Regions from separate parts of the Streptomyces blastmyceticus genome, predicted to be linked through region 2. Evidence: riboswitches for the same ligand, from Rfam matches in the RefSeq annotation. Region 2 holds a riboswitch; each other region holds the start of a gene.
The links. Region 2 has a riboswitch for cyclic di-AMP ahead of ABD269_RS17410 (C40 family peptidase). Riboswitches for the same ligand answer to the same signal wherever they lie in the genome.
Positions count from the first base shown of each region.

Region 1: another riboswitch for cyclic di-AMP. It lies ahead of ABD269_RS14010 (peptidoglycan DD-metalloendopeptidase family protein); the one in region 2 lies ahead of ABD269_RS17410 (C40 family peptidase).
Region 3: another riboswitch for cyclic di-AMP. It lies ahead of ABD269_RS17965 (C40 family peptidase); the one in region 2 lies ahead of ABD269_RS17410 (C40 family peptidase).

Region 1 is NZ_BAAABW010000016.1:38,821-43,539, reverse strand. Features, by position in the region: gene ABD269_RS14020 (DEAD/DEAH box helicase) at 1-1,154, shown strand, start outside; gene ABD269_RS14015 (PP2C family protein-serine/threonine phosphatase) at 1,390-2,610, shown strand; cyclic di-AMP (ydaO/yuaA leader) riboswitch at 2,822-2,956, shown strand; gene ABD269_RS14010 (peptidoglycan DD-metalloendopeptidase family protein) at 2,968-4,191, shown strand; gene ABD269_RS14005 (MFS transporter) at 4,339-4,719, shown strand, end outside.
Region 2 is NZ_BAAABW010000018.1:50,551-55,269, forward strand. Features, by position in the region: gene ABD269_RS17395 (AfsR/SARP family transcriptional regulator) at 1-296, opposite strand, end outside; gene ABD269_RS17400 (hypothetical protein) at 477-656, shown strand; gene ABD269_RS17405 (S1 family peptidase) at 1,139-1,999, shown strand; gene ABD269_RS17410 (C40 family peptidase) at 2,095-2,568, opposite strand; cyclic di-AMP (ydaO/yuaA leader) riboswitch at 2,572-2,728, opposite strand; gene ABD269_RS17415 (carboxylate-amine ligase) at 3,082-4,164, shown strand; gene ABD269_RS17420 (hypothetical protein) at 4,205-4,719, opposite strand, start outside.
Region 3 is NZ_BAAABW010000018.1:170,798-175,516, forward strand. Features, by position in the region: gene ABD269_RS17950 (urease subunit alpha) at 1-845, opposite strand, end outside; gene ABD269_RS17955 (urease subunit beta) at 838-1,149, opposite strand; gene ABD269_RS17960 (urease subunit gamma) at 1,165-1,467, opposite strand; cyclic di-AMP (ydaO/yuaA leader) riboswitch at 2,273-2,438, shown strand; gene ABD269_RS17965 (C40 family peptidase) at 2,443-2,913, shown strand; gene ABD269_RS17970 (ATP-binding protein) at 2,971-3,411, opposite strand; gene ABD269_RS17975 (helix-turn-helix domain-containing protein) at 3,653-4,522, shown strand; gene ABD269_RS17980 (DUF397 domain-containing protein) at 4,532-4,719, shown strand, end outside.

The DNA.
Region 1 (4,719 bases), on a different contig from region 2:
GCCCGTACGCCACCGCGGTCAACCTGCGGATCGCCACGGTCGTCGGCGGCATGTCCATCGGCCGGCAGGCGCAGAGCCTCGCGCGCGGCGCCGAGGTGCTCGTCGCGACCCCCGGCCGGCTCGCCGACCTCATCCAGCGCGGCGACTGCAAGCTCGGCGACGTGCGGATCACGGTCCTGGACGAGGCCGACCAGATGGCCGACATGGGCTTCCTGCCGCAGGTCACCAAGCTGCTCGACCAGGTCGACCCGGACGGCCAGCGCATGCTGTTCTCCGCGACCCTCGACCGCAACGTCGACCGCCTCGTGCGCCGCTTCCTCTCCGACCCGGTGACGCACTCCGTCGATGCCTCGGTCGGCGCGGTCTCCACGATGGAGCACCACCTGCTCTTCGTGACCGACGCGGACAAGAAGGAGGCGGTCACCCGGATCGCCGCCCGTGAGGGCCGCGTGATCATGTTCGTCGACACCAAGCGCGGCGCCGACCGCCTGGTGAAGAAGCTGCTCTCCGAGGGCGTGCGCGCAGGCGCGCTGCACGGCGGCAAGAGCCAGCCGCAGCGCAACCGCACGCTGGAGCTGTTCCGTACGGACCAGGTCACCGCGCTGATCGCCACGAACGTCGCCGCCCGCGGCATCCACATCGACGGCCTCGACCTCGTCGTGAACATCGACCCGCCGATGGACCACAAGGACTACCTGCACCGCGGCGGCCGCACGGCGCGCGCGGGCGAGTCCGGCACGGTCGTCACCCTCGTCCTGCCCGAGCAGCGGCGCGAGATGACCCGCATGATGGTCACGGCGAAGATCACCCCCAACGTCATCAAGACGCACCCCCGCGACCCCGAGCTGGAGCGGATCACCGGTGCGCGCGAGCCCAGCGGCGTCGCGGTGGTCATAGCGCCCCCGGCCGCCGCTCAGCAGCCGCAGCAGGGCACGAAGAAGCCGTCGCGCTCGCGCGGCTCGGGCGCCGGCGGCCGTGGCCGTACGCGTACGGAGCCCAGCGCCGGCAACGGTGGCGGCGGCTACCGCGGCTTCGGCAGCGGCACCGGCCAGGGCCAGGGCGGCAGCTCCCGCCGCTCCACCGGCACCCGCCCGGGCAACGCGGTTCGCCGGGGCGGCGGTGGCGGCGGCACGCGCCGCGCGCCGAAGGTCTGACCCGAAAGTCCCTGACGGGCTGGATTTGCTGGCTACGGCCGGCGAATCCAGCCCGTGGGGGCACCTCCCAGCGGTAGCTGGGGGAGTTTGAGGACCGGGTCCGGGCGGAGCCCGGTTTCGGGAAGGGGCGGGTAGGGGAAAAACCCCCGCCCCCCACTTGGCCCACCCCCGTTCGACGCCACGCGCCCACGCGGCAACGCTGGACACAACGCGAACGGCCGGTCAGGAGAACGCCGTGGGTCAGCGAGACGGGCCGGAACCCGAGGCGAAACCCCTGGCGTGGCGAGCCGCCCGCACCCTCCCCTACGCCCTCGTCATCGGCGGCGTCCTCTTCGACATCGGCACACCCCCCGCCTACACCTGCGCCCCCTTCGTCAACGCCGCCCCCCTCGTCGCGGCGCCCCTCCACTCCCTGCGCGGGACCGCCGCCATCGCCCTGGCCGCCGTCGCCGCCTCGATGAGCCTCACGCTCTACGAGCGGGCCGACGACGCCGGGCAGGCCATGAGCGAGATCGTCACCGTCGTCGTGGTCTCCCTCCTCGCCCTCGGCATCAACCGCATCGCCCGCCGCAGCGATCAGCGGCTCGCCTCCGCCCGGGACATCGCGGAGACTGCCCAGCGGGCCGTCCTCCCGAGCCCGGCCGCCCGCATCGGCGGCCTGCGGGTCGCGGCGCGCTATGTGGCGGCGGAGGCGGACGCCCGGATCGGCGGCGACCTCTACGCGGTCCAGGACACCCCGTACGGCGTGCGCGTCATCGTCGGTGACGTGCGCGGCAAGGGCCTGGAGGCGGTGGAGGCGGTCGCGGTGGTCATCGGCGCGTTCCGGGAGGCGGCCGAGCAGGAGCGCACGCTGGACGCGCTCGCCGCACGGCTGGAGCGCGCGTTGCGCAGGGAGGGCGCGCGGCGCGCGAACCTGGATCAGTTCGAGGGCTTCACCACCGCCGTACTCGCGGAGATGCCGGTGGCCGCGCCCGTACTGCGCCTGGTGAACCGCGGCCACCCCGCGCCCCTCCTGCTCCACCCCGACGGCCGCACGAGCGAGGCGGAGCCCGCCGTTCCCGCGCTGCCGCTGGGGATGGGCGACCTGGGGGAGTGGCCGGACAGCGTCGAGGAGGTGGAGTTCCCTCCGGGTTCGACCCTGCTCCTTTTCACTGACGGGGTGACAGAGGCGAGGGACGCGCGCGGGGTGTTCTACGACCCGAGGGCGCGCCTGACGGGCCGGCAGTTCAAGAGTCCCGACGTGCTGTTGGACACGCTGGTCGCCGACGTCACCCGGCACTCGGGCGGCCGGACCACGGACGACATGGCCCTGCTCGCGATCCGGCGCGGCGACGGCCGGCCCCACCGCGGCGGGGCGTCCGGCACGGTCACGGCGGCAGGGACGGCTGTCCGTACGGCCGTTGACCGGCGCTTAGAGAGTCGCGCGGCACCGAAATGCTGCCCGCGCACGCAGTAGTGGATCTTGATCGTTCCGCATTCCGTCGGAATAAAGACCGCATTAAGAGGTCGGGCGTCTTGCCAAGTCCTGACCAAGGAGCCGGTCGATTCAGCCTTTCGGCTTGGAAACTGCACGGTCTGTCTATTAACGTTCGATAACGACGTGCGGTCCTCATCACCGCCGCAAGAGGCGGCGCCGTGCGCCTTCGCCGAATCCCGCGGGCACAGCAAGACCTGATACACCAGCAGCATCTGGGAACCGGGGAACCACCCATCCTGGGGTGAATCGGGCCGCACCCGGCTCGTAGGAGACCTTCCTGCTCCGAACCCGTCAGCTAACCCGGTAGGCGAGAAGGAAGGAAAGGAGTGCGCCCCCGTGGCGTCCAACGAGCCTGCCCTCGACCCCACTCTGCATGGGTCGTACGAGCCCCACGCACCCGAACTTCCGATCGTGCCCGCGTATATGACCGCGCATATGCCGATGACCGCGGCCGAGGCCGACGCGGGGCCGGCGGCCATGCGGATGAATAAGTCTTCGATTGCCCCCGCCCCGGGCTTTGCGGCCGAGCCGCACCCGGTGCCGCACTGGGCAGTGCCCGAGCCCGTCGCCGAGGAGCCCTCGCCCCACTCCGCCGCCCCGGCCCGTGGCAGCGGCGGCCGCCACCGCGTCGCCAAGCAGCGCGGCGGCACGATGGCCCGCAGCGGCGCCGTCCTCGGTGTCGGCGTCATCGCGGCGGTCGGCGCGGGCGGCATGGCGAGCGCCCAGGACCGCCCGGCCGCGCCGATATCGGTGCCCGACCTGGCGGGAGTGGGTTCCCTCCTCGGTGGCGGCCAAGGGCAGGAGGAGAACGCCGTGGCCGCCGCCCCCGGTGCCGATCAGCCGCTGACCCAGGCGGGCCTGAGCACCGAGGAAGCCGCCCAGGGCACCGCGAACGCGGGCGAGGCCCTGCGCGCCCGCATACTGCAGCAGGCCGAGCACCAGCAGAACGCCGCCGACGACGAGGCGCGCGAGTCCGCGCAGCGCGAGGCGGCACAGGCGGCGGCGAAGAAGGCGGCGGAGGCGGCCGAGGCGGAAAAGGCGGCGAAGGCCGCCGAAGCCGAGAAGGCCAGGGCGGCGAAGGCCGAGGCCCGCCCCGCGGCCGAGGAGGACGCCTCCGCGAACCCCGCCGACACCGGCCCCCGCACGCCCGCCGCGCACAGCCCGGGCGCGTACACCCTGCCCGTCGGCTCCTACACCCTGACCGCCGGCTTCGGCCAAGCGGGCAACATGTGGTCCGCGAACCACACCGGCGAGGACTTCGCGGCCCCGACCGGCACGCCCGTCAAGGCGATCGGCAACGGCACGATCACCCATGCCGGGTGGGCGGGCGCGTACGGCTACCGCATCGTGCTGAAGCTGGACGACGGCACGGAGGTGTGGTTCTGCCACCTGTCGTCGATGGTGGTCACCTCGGGCAAGGTGTCCGCGGGCGACGTGATCGGCCGCGTCGGCGCGACCGGCAACGTCACGGGCCCCCACCTCCACCTGGAGATCCGCCCGGACGGCGGAGCCCCGATCGACCCCCTCCCGTGGCTGAGAGAACGGGGCCTGCAGCCGTAACCTTCGGGGTACGTAAATCCAGCCCGTCCGGCGTTTGAGGACCGGGGTCCGGGGCGGAGCCCCGGGACGGCAACCAAACGAATCACCGTACACATACCTGCCACAAACATACGCATATCCGCCACAAACAAGGGCACTCGGAATGCCGTGACCTCCGCGATCACCACCTCCGTACCGGCCCGCCTGGACCGCCTCCCCTGGTCCCGCTGGCACTGGATGGTGGTGATCGGTCTCGGCACCGTCTGGATCCTGGACGGCCTGGAGGTCACCGTCGTCGGCAATATCGCCGGCCGCCTCTCCGAGCGGGGCAGCGGCCTGTCGGTCACCTCGGGCGAGGTCACAGGACTGGCCGCGGCCCTCTACGTGGTGGGGGCGTGTTCCGGAGCGCTCTTCTTCGGCCGCCTCACCGACCTTTTCGGCCGCAAGAAGCTGTTCATCGTCACCCTCGCCGTCTATCTGACGGCGACGGCACTGACCGCGCTGTCGTTCTCCTCCTGGTGGTTCTTCGCCTTCCGCTTTCTGACGGGA
Region 2 (4,719 bases):
GAGACGAGGACGGTGGCCGGGGTCCTTGCCACGCGGCCGGGTTCGAGGAGGTTGCGCAGGCGGGAGGCGTAGGTGCGAATGGTGCCGAGCGCCTGAGGCGGTGCCAGTTCGCCCCACAGGGCGTCGATCAGTTCGTCGCTGGAGACCGTGCGGCCTCCGCGCAGCAGGAGGACGGTGAGCATGGCGCGCTGCTGGCGCGCCCCGAGCTCGATCTGCCGCCCGTCGAGCTGCGCGCGCACCGGGCCGAGCAGCTGGAAGGAAAACTGTGCTCCGGTTGTTGCCCCGCTGGCGCCCATGTCTCCCCCGACCTCGCCGCGCACACTCCGCCCGGCGACAAGGGGGACAGTATCTCAGGGCTCCGCGCGGCAGGAGCCGCCCGCGGCCCTGCCCGGCGTTCATCTATTGATCGTCTGTTGATCGCGGTGCCGCATACTTCGGGAAAAGACCGTGTTCCACCCGCATGACAGGAGTTCCGCATGAGCACCGAGGCCCCGAAGCCCACCGAGGCCGCGCAGCCCGCCGAGCAGAACACGCCCAGCGAGCAGGCCATCCTCGCCGGGCTCGGCGCGCCCATCGAGCACACGGAGGGCGCCCCGATCCCGGGCACGGAGCACAGCGGTCCGATCCGCCCGACCCACACGACGGGCGCGCAGTAGGCCGCACGGCCGGGCCCGGTGAGCGGCCGGCACCGACGGGCCCCCGATCGCGAGAGCGGTCGGGGGCCCGTCGCATCTGACGGTCCGTTAAGGGTGCGCAAAGAAACCGTCCGCCCGCCTTCAAAGAGAGCGATTACCGGACAGGCGCACCCCGTCTTGTCCGCTCACCGCCCAGCGCTCATCCGCGCCTGTCACAGGCGTTTACGGGGGCGGCTCGCGATGCTCCCGCGACTCATGAGGCCTGCCGGAGCACGGCCCGTACGACCGAATGTCGCTCTTGAACGTTCACGCGGGCGGTCGGGATACTCCGGGAATTGACATGGACGCGACTAGCGCCTCCCGGCCACCACCGGGCGCGCATCGGCCGTCACGCCCCTGTCGTCACGTCACATGCACCCTCCGTGCCCGGACATCGGTCCCACCGGGCACCCCCCACAGGAGGTCTCGTGAAACGTCCTCGCATATCCGCACGCCGCTCCGCCATGGCCGGTACGGCCGCCGCGGTCCTGGCGACCGCCGCACTCACCCTGCCCGCCGCCCACGCGACGCCCGCCCCGGCCACGCACTCGGCGGCCGACGTCGCGTCGGCCAGGGCGACCCTGAAGGCGCAGGCGTCCATCCCGGGCACCGCCTGGTCGACCGACCCCAGGACCAACAAGGTCGTCGTCACCGCCGACAGCACCGTCCGCGGCGCCCGGCTGGCCCAGCTCGACAAGGTCGTGGCGAGCCTGGGCGACAAGGTCACGCTCCACAGAACCGCCGGGCAGTTCCGTCCGCTCATCGCGGGCGGCGACGCCATCTGGGGCAGCGGGGTGCGCTGTTCGCTCGGCTTCAACGTCACCAAGGACGGGCAGCCGTACTTCCTGACGGCCGGACACTGCGGCAACGCCTCGAGCACCTGGTCCGACTCGCAGGGCGGCGCCGAGGCGGGCACGACCGAGAGCTCGACCTTCCCGGGCAACGACTACGCGCTGGTGCGCTACACGGGCTCGGCCGACCACTCCAGCACGGTGGACCTCTACAACGGCAGCCAGCAGAACATCAGCCGGGCCGGTGAGGCGACGGTCGGCGAGCAGGTACAGCGCAGCGGCAGCACCAGCGGTCTGCACAGCGGCCAGGTCACCGGCCTCAACGCGACCGTCAACTACGCGGAGGGCACGGTCAACGGCCTGATCGACACCTCCGTGTGCGCCGAACCGGGCGACAGCGGCGGCGCCCTGTTCGACGGCGACACGGCGCTGGGCCTCACCTCGGGCGGCAGCGGTGACTGCTCGTCCGGCGGCGAGACCTTCTTCCAGCCGGTCCCTGCGGCCCTCCAGGCCCTCGGGGCGCAGCTGCCCTGATCCTCCACCGGACAGCTGCACCGCCCGGCAACCGGCACACGGCCCCTGTGCGCGCCTTTCGGCGCCAGGGGCCGTTCGCCGTGGCCGGGCCCGGGTCAGTTGACGCGGCCGTACCAGACGCTGTTGCTCCAGATCTTCTCCAGCCGGACGGACGCGCCGGGCTTGGGCGAGTGCCAGATCTTGTTGTCCCCGGCGTAGATGCCCACGTGGTAGACGTTGCTGCCGGAGTGGAAGAAGACGAGGTCGCCGGTCTGGCGGGAGCCCGCGGACAGGTGCCGGGTCCTGTTGTACTGGTCCTGGGCGGTGCGCGGCAGGTTCTTGCCGACCTTCTTGAACGAGTAGAGCGTGAGGCCCGAGCAGTCGAACCGGTTGGGGCCCGCGGCGCCGTACTGGTAGGGCGAGCCCTTCTTGGACGCGGCGACCTTCAGCGCGGCCTGACCAGGCGTCGCCGCCTGGGCGTCGGCCGCCACACCGGGCAGCAGCATCGAGGCGGTGACGGTGGCGGCGGTGAGGACGGTCGCGGCGCCGGCCCTGGACACGAGCGTGGATATGCCGGGGAACGCAGACATGTCAAACCCTTCGTCATCCGCCTGCGAAAGATGACCTGTCGGGTTCGGGCTGTCGAAGTTGCCCGGCCACATCCGTGGCTTCACCCCAAGGACCACCGCCATCGTGGTCCGCCGTACCTGGGTCTCCCGCTCCTGCCGATCCATTCGGTCTGCTCCGCACCCGGAACGGCGGCAGGACTCGGCGTCCGCCCGGGGTGCCCGTCTCGGTGACGGGATCTTGTGTTCGAGTCACGATCCTGCATCACGAAGAGCCGGAAACCGGAGCCAGGACGGCTTTCTGTGAACTTCTTCACTTCCCGGCATTCATGGAACCGGGGTACTTTCCCGTCGCACGCAACCCGGGCAACTCCCAATTCAATCTTGGGCGTTGCGGGAAATCCGAAGACTGAAATCCAGTCATACGGCCGCGCCGGCTGCGAGTACGCGCACGAGGGCGGGACGTCTTTGCGTCAGAAATACACGACCACGGGGAACGCGTGGTTCGCCGTGACAGCGTGAGGGTAGCCCTACGGCATGCTCACCCTAGGGATCGAGGAGGAGTATCTTCTGCTCGACCCGGCCACCGCACTGCCCGTTCCCAAGGCAGAGCAGGTCTGCGCAGCGGTGGACCTGGAACCGGTCGTGCACGAGCGGGAGATTCAGGCGGAGTTGTTGCAGGCCCAGGTGGAAGTGGCCACTCCGGTCTGTGCGGACCTGGCGGAGGCCAGCGGGCATCTGCTGCGCCTGCGCCACGCCGTGAGCTCCGCCGCCAAGCGGAACGGCTGCCGGATCGCCGCGAGCGGCACGTCACCCCGCGCGGGCCTGGTGCCCATACCCGTCACCCGGAACCCGCGCTATCTGGCGATGCGCGGCCGGGCGCCCCAACTGGTCGACGAACAGCTGGTCAACGGGATGCACGTGCATATCGCCATCCCGGACCGGGAGATGGGCGTCGCCGTCCTCAACCGCGTCCGCCCCTGGCTGCCGGTGCTGGTGGCCATGGCGGCCAACTCACCGATGTGGCACGGCCAGGACACCGGCTTCGCCAGCTGGCGCACCGTGGTCTACAGCCGCTGGCCCGTCTGCGGCCCGCCCCCGCACTTCACCGATCTCGCCGACTACGAGGAGCGTATCCAGGCGCTGTTCGTCGCCGGGGCGATCAGCGACCGGGGACAGCTGTACTGGCAGGCCAGGCTGTCCGACCGCTATCCCACGATCGAGGTGCGCTGCCTGGACGTCCAGCTGCGCGCCGACGACGCCGTGATGTTCGCCGGGATAGTGCGCGGCATGGTGGCGACCGCCATCCGCGACGAGAAGAGCGGCCGCCGGATCGCGCACTGCCCGCCGGAGCTGCTCAGTGCCGCGAACTGGCACGCCGCCCGGCACGGTCTGGAGGGTGTGCTCGTCGACCCCGAAGGCAGGCGCCGCGGCGCCGACGACGTCGTCCGCTCCCTGCTCGGGCACATCGGGCAGGCGCTGGAGGAGGCCGGTGACATCCGTCAGGTGAGCTCGCTGGTGCACCGTCTGCTGCGGCGGGGCACCCCGGCGGACCGGCAGCGCCGGGTGCTGGCCGCCGACGGCATCAAGGCCCTCACCGACCTCATCACCGAACCGTGACCGGCGGCCGCCACGAGCCGCCGGGCCGTGCGCCGCCGCCTCAGTGGTGCGGATCGCCCTCGATCCGGCCGCCCAGGGCGCGCGCCGTGGCGGGGAGATGGCGGACGCGGGTCGCCAGCAGCAGGACGGCGAGGCCCAGATACACATAGGTCAGGACGAGCCGGGCGGACTCCCCCGGCAGGGCGAACTGCACCGCGAAGAGGACGAACAGCCCGGCGGCCTGGAGGCGGGCGAAGCGCAGGTCGAGCAGGACCACCACGGCCAGGACGGTCTGGGCGGCGGTCAGCGCGACCTCGTCGACCTGCCGGGTCACCAGCGGCAGCGCCGCTCCGCCGCCGCCCAGCGCATGGGCCAGGGGAAGGCAACCGACCAGCAGCGTCCACTGGTTGACCTTGCTGGACAGCAGCGCGCCGAGCCCGTCGCTCGCCCGCAGCCGCCAGGCGAAGACCACGGCGACGATGAGCTCCGGGGCCTCCGACGCCAGCGGCGCGAGCCACTGCACCAGGACGAAGCGGTCGATCCCCAGCGAGGCCCCCGCCTCCACCAGACCGTTGG
Region 3 (4,719 bases), 120 kb from region 2:
CCCTCCGTGTGGTACGCGTGGAGGGTGCGCCCGGCGATCGCGGCGAGAGTGTCGCCGACGAACCCCGCCTCGTTGAGCGTGTCGGTGTGGATGGCGAGCTGGGCGCCGCTCTCCTCACAGACGGACAGGCAGGCGTCGATGACGGCGGGGGTGGCGCCCCAGTCCTCGTGGATCTTGAATCCGACGGCTCCGGCGCGCAGTTGGGCGCGCATCGAGTCGTAGGAGACGGTGTTGCCCTTGCCGAGGAGGCCGATGTTCAGCGGGTATCCCTCCATCGCCTCGAACATCCGGGCGAGGTGCCAGGAGCCGGGGGTGATGGTGGTGGCCTTGCTGCCCTCGGCCGGGCCCGTGCCGCCGCCGACGAGCGTGGTGACGCCGGAGGCGAGCGCCTCGTCGGCGATCTGCGGGCAGATGAAGTGGACGTGGGCGTCGACGGCCCCGGCGGTGAGGATCTTGCCGTTGCCCGCGATGATCTCCGTCTCGGGGCCGATGACGAGATCGGGGTGGACGCCGTCCATGGTGTCGGGGTTGCCGGCCTTGCCGATGCCGGTGATGCGGCCGTCGCGGATGCCGATGTCGGCCTTGACGATGCCCCAGTGGTCGAGGACGACGGCGCCGGTGATGACGGTGTCGGGGGCGCCGTCGGCGCGGGTGGCGCGGGACTGGCCCATGGACTCGCGGATGACCTTGCCGCCGCCGAAGACCGCTTCGTCCCCTGCGTGGCCGGGGCCGCCGCTGCGGTCCTCCTCGATCTCGACGAGGAGGTCGGTGTCGGCGAGGCGGATGCGGTCACCCGCGGTGGGGCCGAACAGGTCGGCGTACGCGGCCCTGCTGAGTTCAGTCATCCAGCGGCCCTCCGCACTCGCCGCGCAGCCCCTCGACGATGCGCTTGCCGCCGATCGGCACCAGGGCGACCTCGACGGGGATGCCGGGCTCGAAGCGCACGGCGGTGCCCGCGGCGATGTCGAGCCGCTTGCCGCGGGCGGCGGCGCGGTCGAAGTCGAGGCCGGGGTTGGCCTCGGCGAAGTGGTAGTGCGAGCCGACCTGTACGGGCCGGTCGGCGGCGTTGAGCACGGTGACGCGGGTGCGATGGAGCCCCTGGTTGAGGGCGACGGGCGCGTCGGCGAGGAGGATCTCTCCGGGTATCACGTTGGGCACTTCCCCTCAGCCGATGGGTTCGTGGACGGTGACGAGCTTGGTGCCGTCCGGGAAGGTGGCCTCCACCTGGACCTCGCGGATCATCTCGGGGATGCCCGTCATCACCTCGGAGCGGCCGATCACCTTGCGCCCGGAGGACATCAGCTCGGCGACGGTCCGGCCGTCGCGGGCGCCTTCGAGGACATGAACGGTTATCAGGGCCACCGCCTCGGGGTGGTTGAGCAGCAGCCCACGGGCCCGGCGCTTCTCGGCTACGTCGGCGGCCACATGGAGAAGCAGGCGTTCCTGCTCATGCGGGGAGAGTTGCATGCGTCCACCTCACTGACGAACCAGGCCCCCTAGCGGAACCCAATGGGGGCACACAAGAGTTCTACACACTGTTGACCTGGGCTTCTTCATCGGACAGCCAGGGATTGCAGATTAGAGCGGAACCTTTTCCAACGCGTTAACTGACTCTTTGCGCATCCATGGCCAGGGGTGAGGGCGCGGGTCCCGACGGCCGGGCGGACCCGGCGGTCAGGGCCAAGGGTTCGTGCAGCTGCCGTCTGCACCTACGGGATCTCCTGGGCCGGATCACTCCGCTCCTCCCGCACGACACGTACGGCAGGCTACGGGCACCGCAGACCGCGCCCGTCGCCGGCGCCGGGCCGCCGAAGTCCCTCGCAGCCGTGTTCGAGGGCGGCGGCCGGGAGTTACTCGGGGGCACCCTGGCGCGCGCGATGCCGGTCCCGGCGGGGGCGCGGCGGGCGCGTCGGGGCGCGGTCCCGCTCACACTCCCGCCCACACCCATGGATCACGGGTCGGCGGGCGAATAAACACCGCTCCCCCAGACGCCGGACGGTGTCGTAGACGGCGCGCGGTGATCGATTTCAACCGGGCACGCACGCCGCGCCGGAGCGGTGCCGACGGGCCCCAGGCCAGGGGCTCAACAGGGTTTTCCCGAACCGGACAATCCCCGTCGTGTCCAGCGGAATTGCCCGGGAGTGAGCAGCCTCACATACCTCTGGTTCCGCTCGGAATCCGTACCTGGGCTGCGCCAAGATCCCGTCGACGACAAGACCCCGCCATCCCGGCGGGGCGGTCCAGGCGGACGCCGAACCCCGCCGCTGTCTGGATGCCGGGTCGACCGAACGCACCGGTGGGGATGGAGGACCCGAGCACGGTGGGACGACCAAGAGTAGTGCGGTCGGCCCTTGGGGTGAAGCCGTTGACACGGCCGGGCATTCTTCGCCTGCCCGAACCCGACAGGTCATCCTTCACAGGCGGCTGACGAAGGGTTGGCACATGGGCGCGCACAAACGTCCGTCAATGATGTCCAGGGCCGGCGCAGCCTCGGCCCTCACGCTCGCCGCCGTCGGTGCCACGGTGCTGGTGCCGGGCGGCGCGACGGGGGCAGAGGCATCGACCGTCGCCACCAACGCACTGCACATCGCGGCCTCGAAACAGGGCTCCCCCTACCAGTGGGGTGCGACCGGCCCCTACCGCTTCGACTGCTCGGGCCTGACCCTCTACTCCTTCAAGCGGGCCGGGAAGACCCTGCCCCGCACCGCCGCCGAGCAGTACAACCGGACCACCCACATCTCCCGCGGCGACCGCGAACGAGGGGACCTGGTGTTCTTCGTGTCCGGCCGGGGCGTCTACCACGTGGGCATATACGCGGGTGACGGCAAGATCTGGCACGCGCCCAGGACCGGGGCGGTGGTCCGCCTGGAGCGGATCTGGAGCAACAGCGTCCTCTACGGCCGGGTGGACTGACCGATCCCACGCGCCGCACCGGGCCCCCGCACGGCGTGCGGGGGCCCGGCCCGCGCCTCAGCGCTCGGCGCTGAGGGCGGGCACGGTCCAGGGCAGCGAGATCCACACGGTCTTGCCGCCGTCGGGGTTCGGGGTGAAGAAGAGTCTTCCCCCGCGCTCCGCGGTGAGGCAGCGGATGATGACCATGCCCCGTCCGTTGTCCTGCTGGACGGCGGCGGGCAGTCGGCGGGGGAAGCGCGGGTGGCTGTCCGTGACCCCGATCCGCAACTGCCGGTCGAGTTCGAGCCGGACGTCGACGGTGAAGGTGGGCGACTGGCCGCGGGTGTGCTGCACGGCGTTGGTGGCGAGCTCGGAGACGATCAGCCGTACGGTCTCGGCGGTGTCCGTGTCGCCCGGCAGCCCCCAGTCCGCGAGCACACCGGCCACATAGCGGCGTGCGGTGGAGACCGAGGCGGGGGCGCTCGGCAGAGTGACGGTGGCTTCTTGGTGGTCTGCCATGACGCTGTCCCTTTCCCGCCGGGTACGGACTCCGACGCAATGCGTCGTGAAGTCGAGAGCGTTCCCGGACGGCTCTGAGCGACAGACTGCCACCGAAAACGGTGGTGATGCGGGCGATCCCTCAAGATGTGCATATATCTGTCGCTCGAAGCGGTGAACTCTACGACGACAGACCGGATATGGACGGCACACTGGTCTATTGACGAGAAACACCATGTTCACCACAGGCGGAGGCAGGGCTATGCGAAACGGACCCGCGGTGCGCCGCCGCAAACTCGGCGGGGAGCTGCGCCGCCAGCGCGAACTCGCCAAACTGACCAGCCTGGAGGCCGCGCACGCGGTGGGCTGGCACCAGTCGAAGATCAGCCGGATCGAGACGGGCAGCAGTGGCGTGAAGTCCTCGGACGTTGCGCTCCTGCTGGACGCGTACGGGGTGTCGGACCCCGAACTGCGGGCGCTGCTGGGGGCGCTGTGCGGCGCGGGCACCGCCGATGCGGAGGGCGCCCGCCGGGGCTGGTGGTACGCCTACCGCAATCTGCTGCCCCCGGCCTATCTGGACTTCATCAGCCTGGAATCGGAGGCGTCGCGGTTACGCACGCTGGAGACCACGGTCGTGCCGGGACTCCTCCAGACTCCCGCCTACGCCAGGGCCGTCACCCGGGCGGCGCTCAACGACCCGCCGCCGGAGCAGGTGGAGAAGCTGGTGCGGGTGCGCATGGCGCGGCAGTCGGTGCTCCGCGGCGACCGTCCGCTGGAGCTGTGCGCCGTGCTGGACGAGGCGGTGCTCCGCCATGAGGTAGGCGGACGGGAGGTCATGGCCGGGCAGTTGCGGCACCTGGTGGAAACGGGTTCGCTGCGCCATGTGCGGCTGCATGTACTGCCGTTCTCCAGGAGCGGCCACATTGGCATCACAGGGCCTTTTGTTATTTTCTCATTTCCGCGCATTGCTGATCTGGACGTGGTTGTTCTCGACCATTTGACGAGTAGCCTCTACCTGGAGCGGAAAGAAGACCTCCGGGCGTACGCCGCGGCATTCACCACGTTGCGGGCGCACGCCCTCTCGCACGAGAACTCGCTGGATTTCATCGCCGGGATCAACGGCGGCGCGTAAGGAGGCACCATGTCCGCAATGCCTCGGTACGTACCTTCTCAATCGGCTCTGTGCGGCGCAGTGTGGCGACGCAGCAGCTACAGCACCGGAATGAACAACTGCGTGGAGACGGCCGGCCTGGGCCCGGGGCTCCTGGCCGTGCGCGACTCGAAGAACACCGCCCTGTCCGCCTTGTTGCTCTCCCCCGCCGCCTGGTC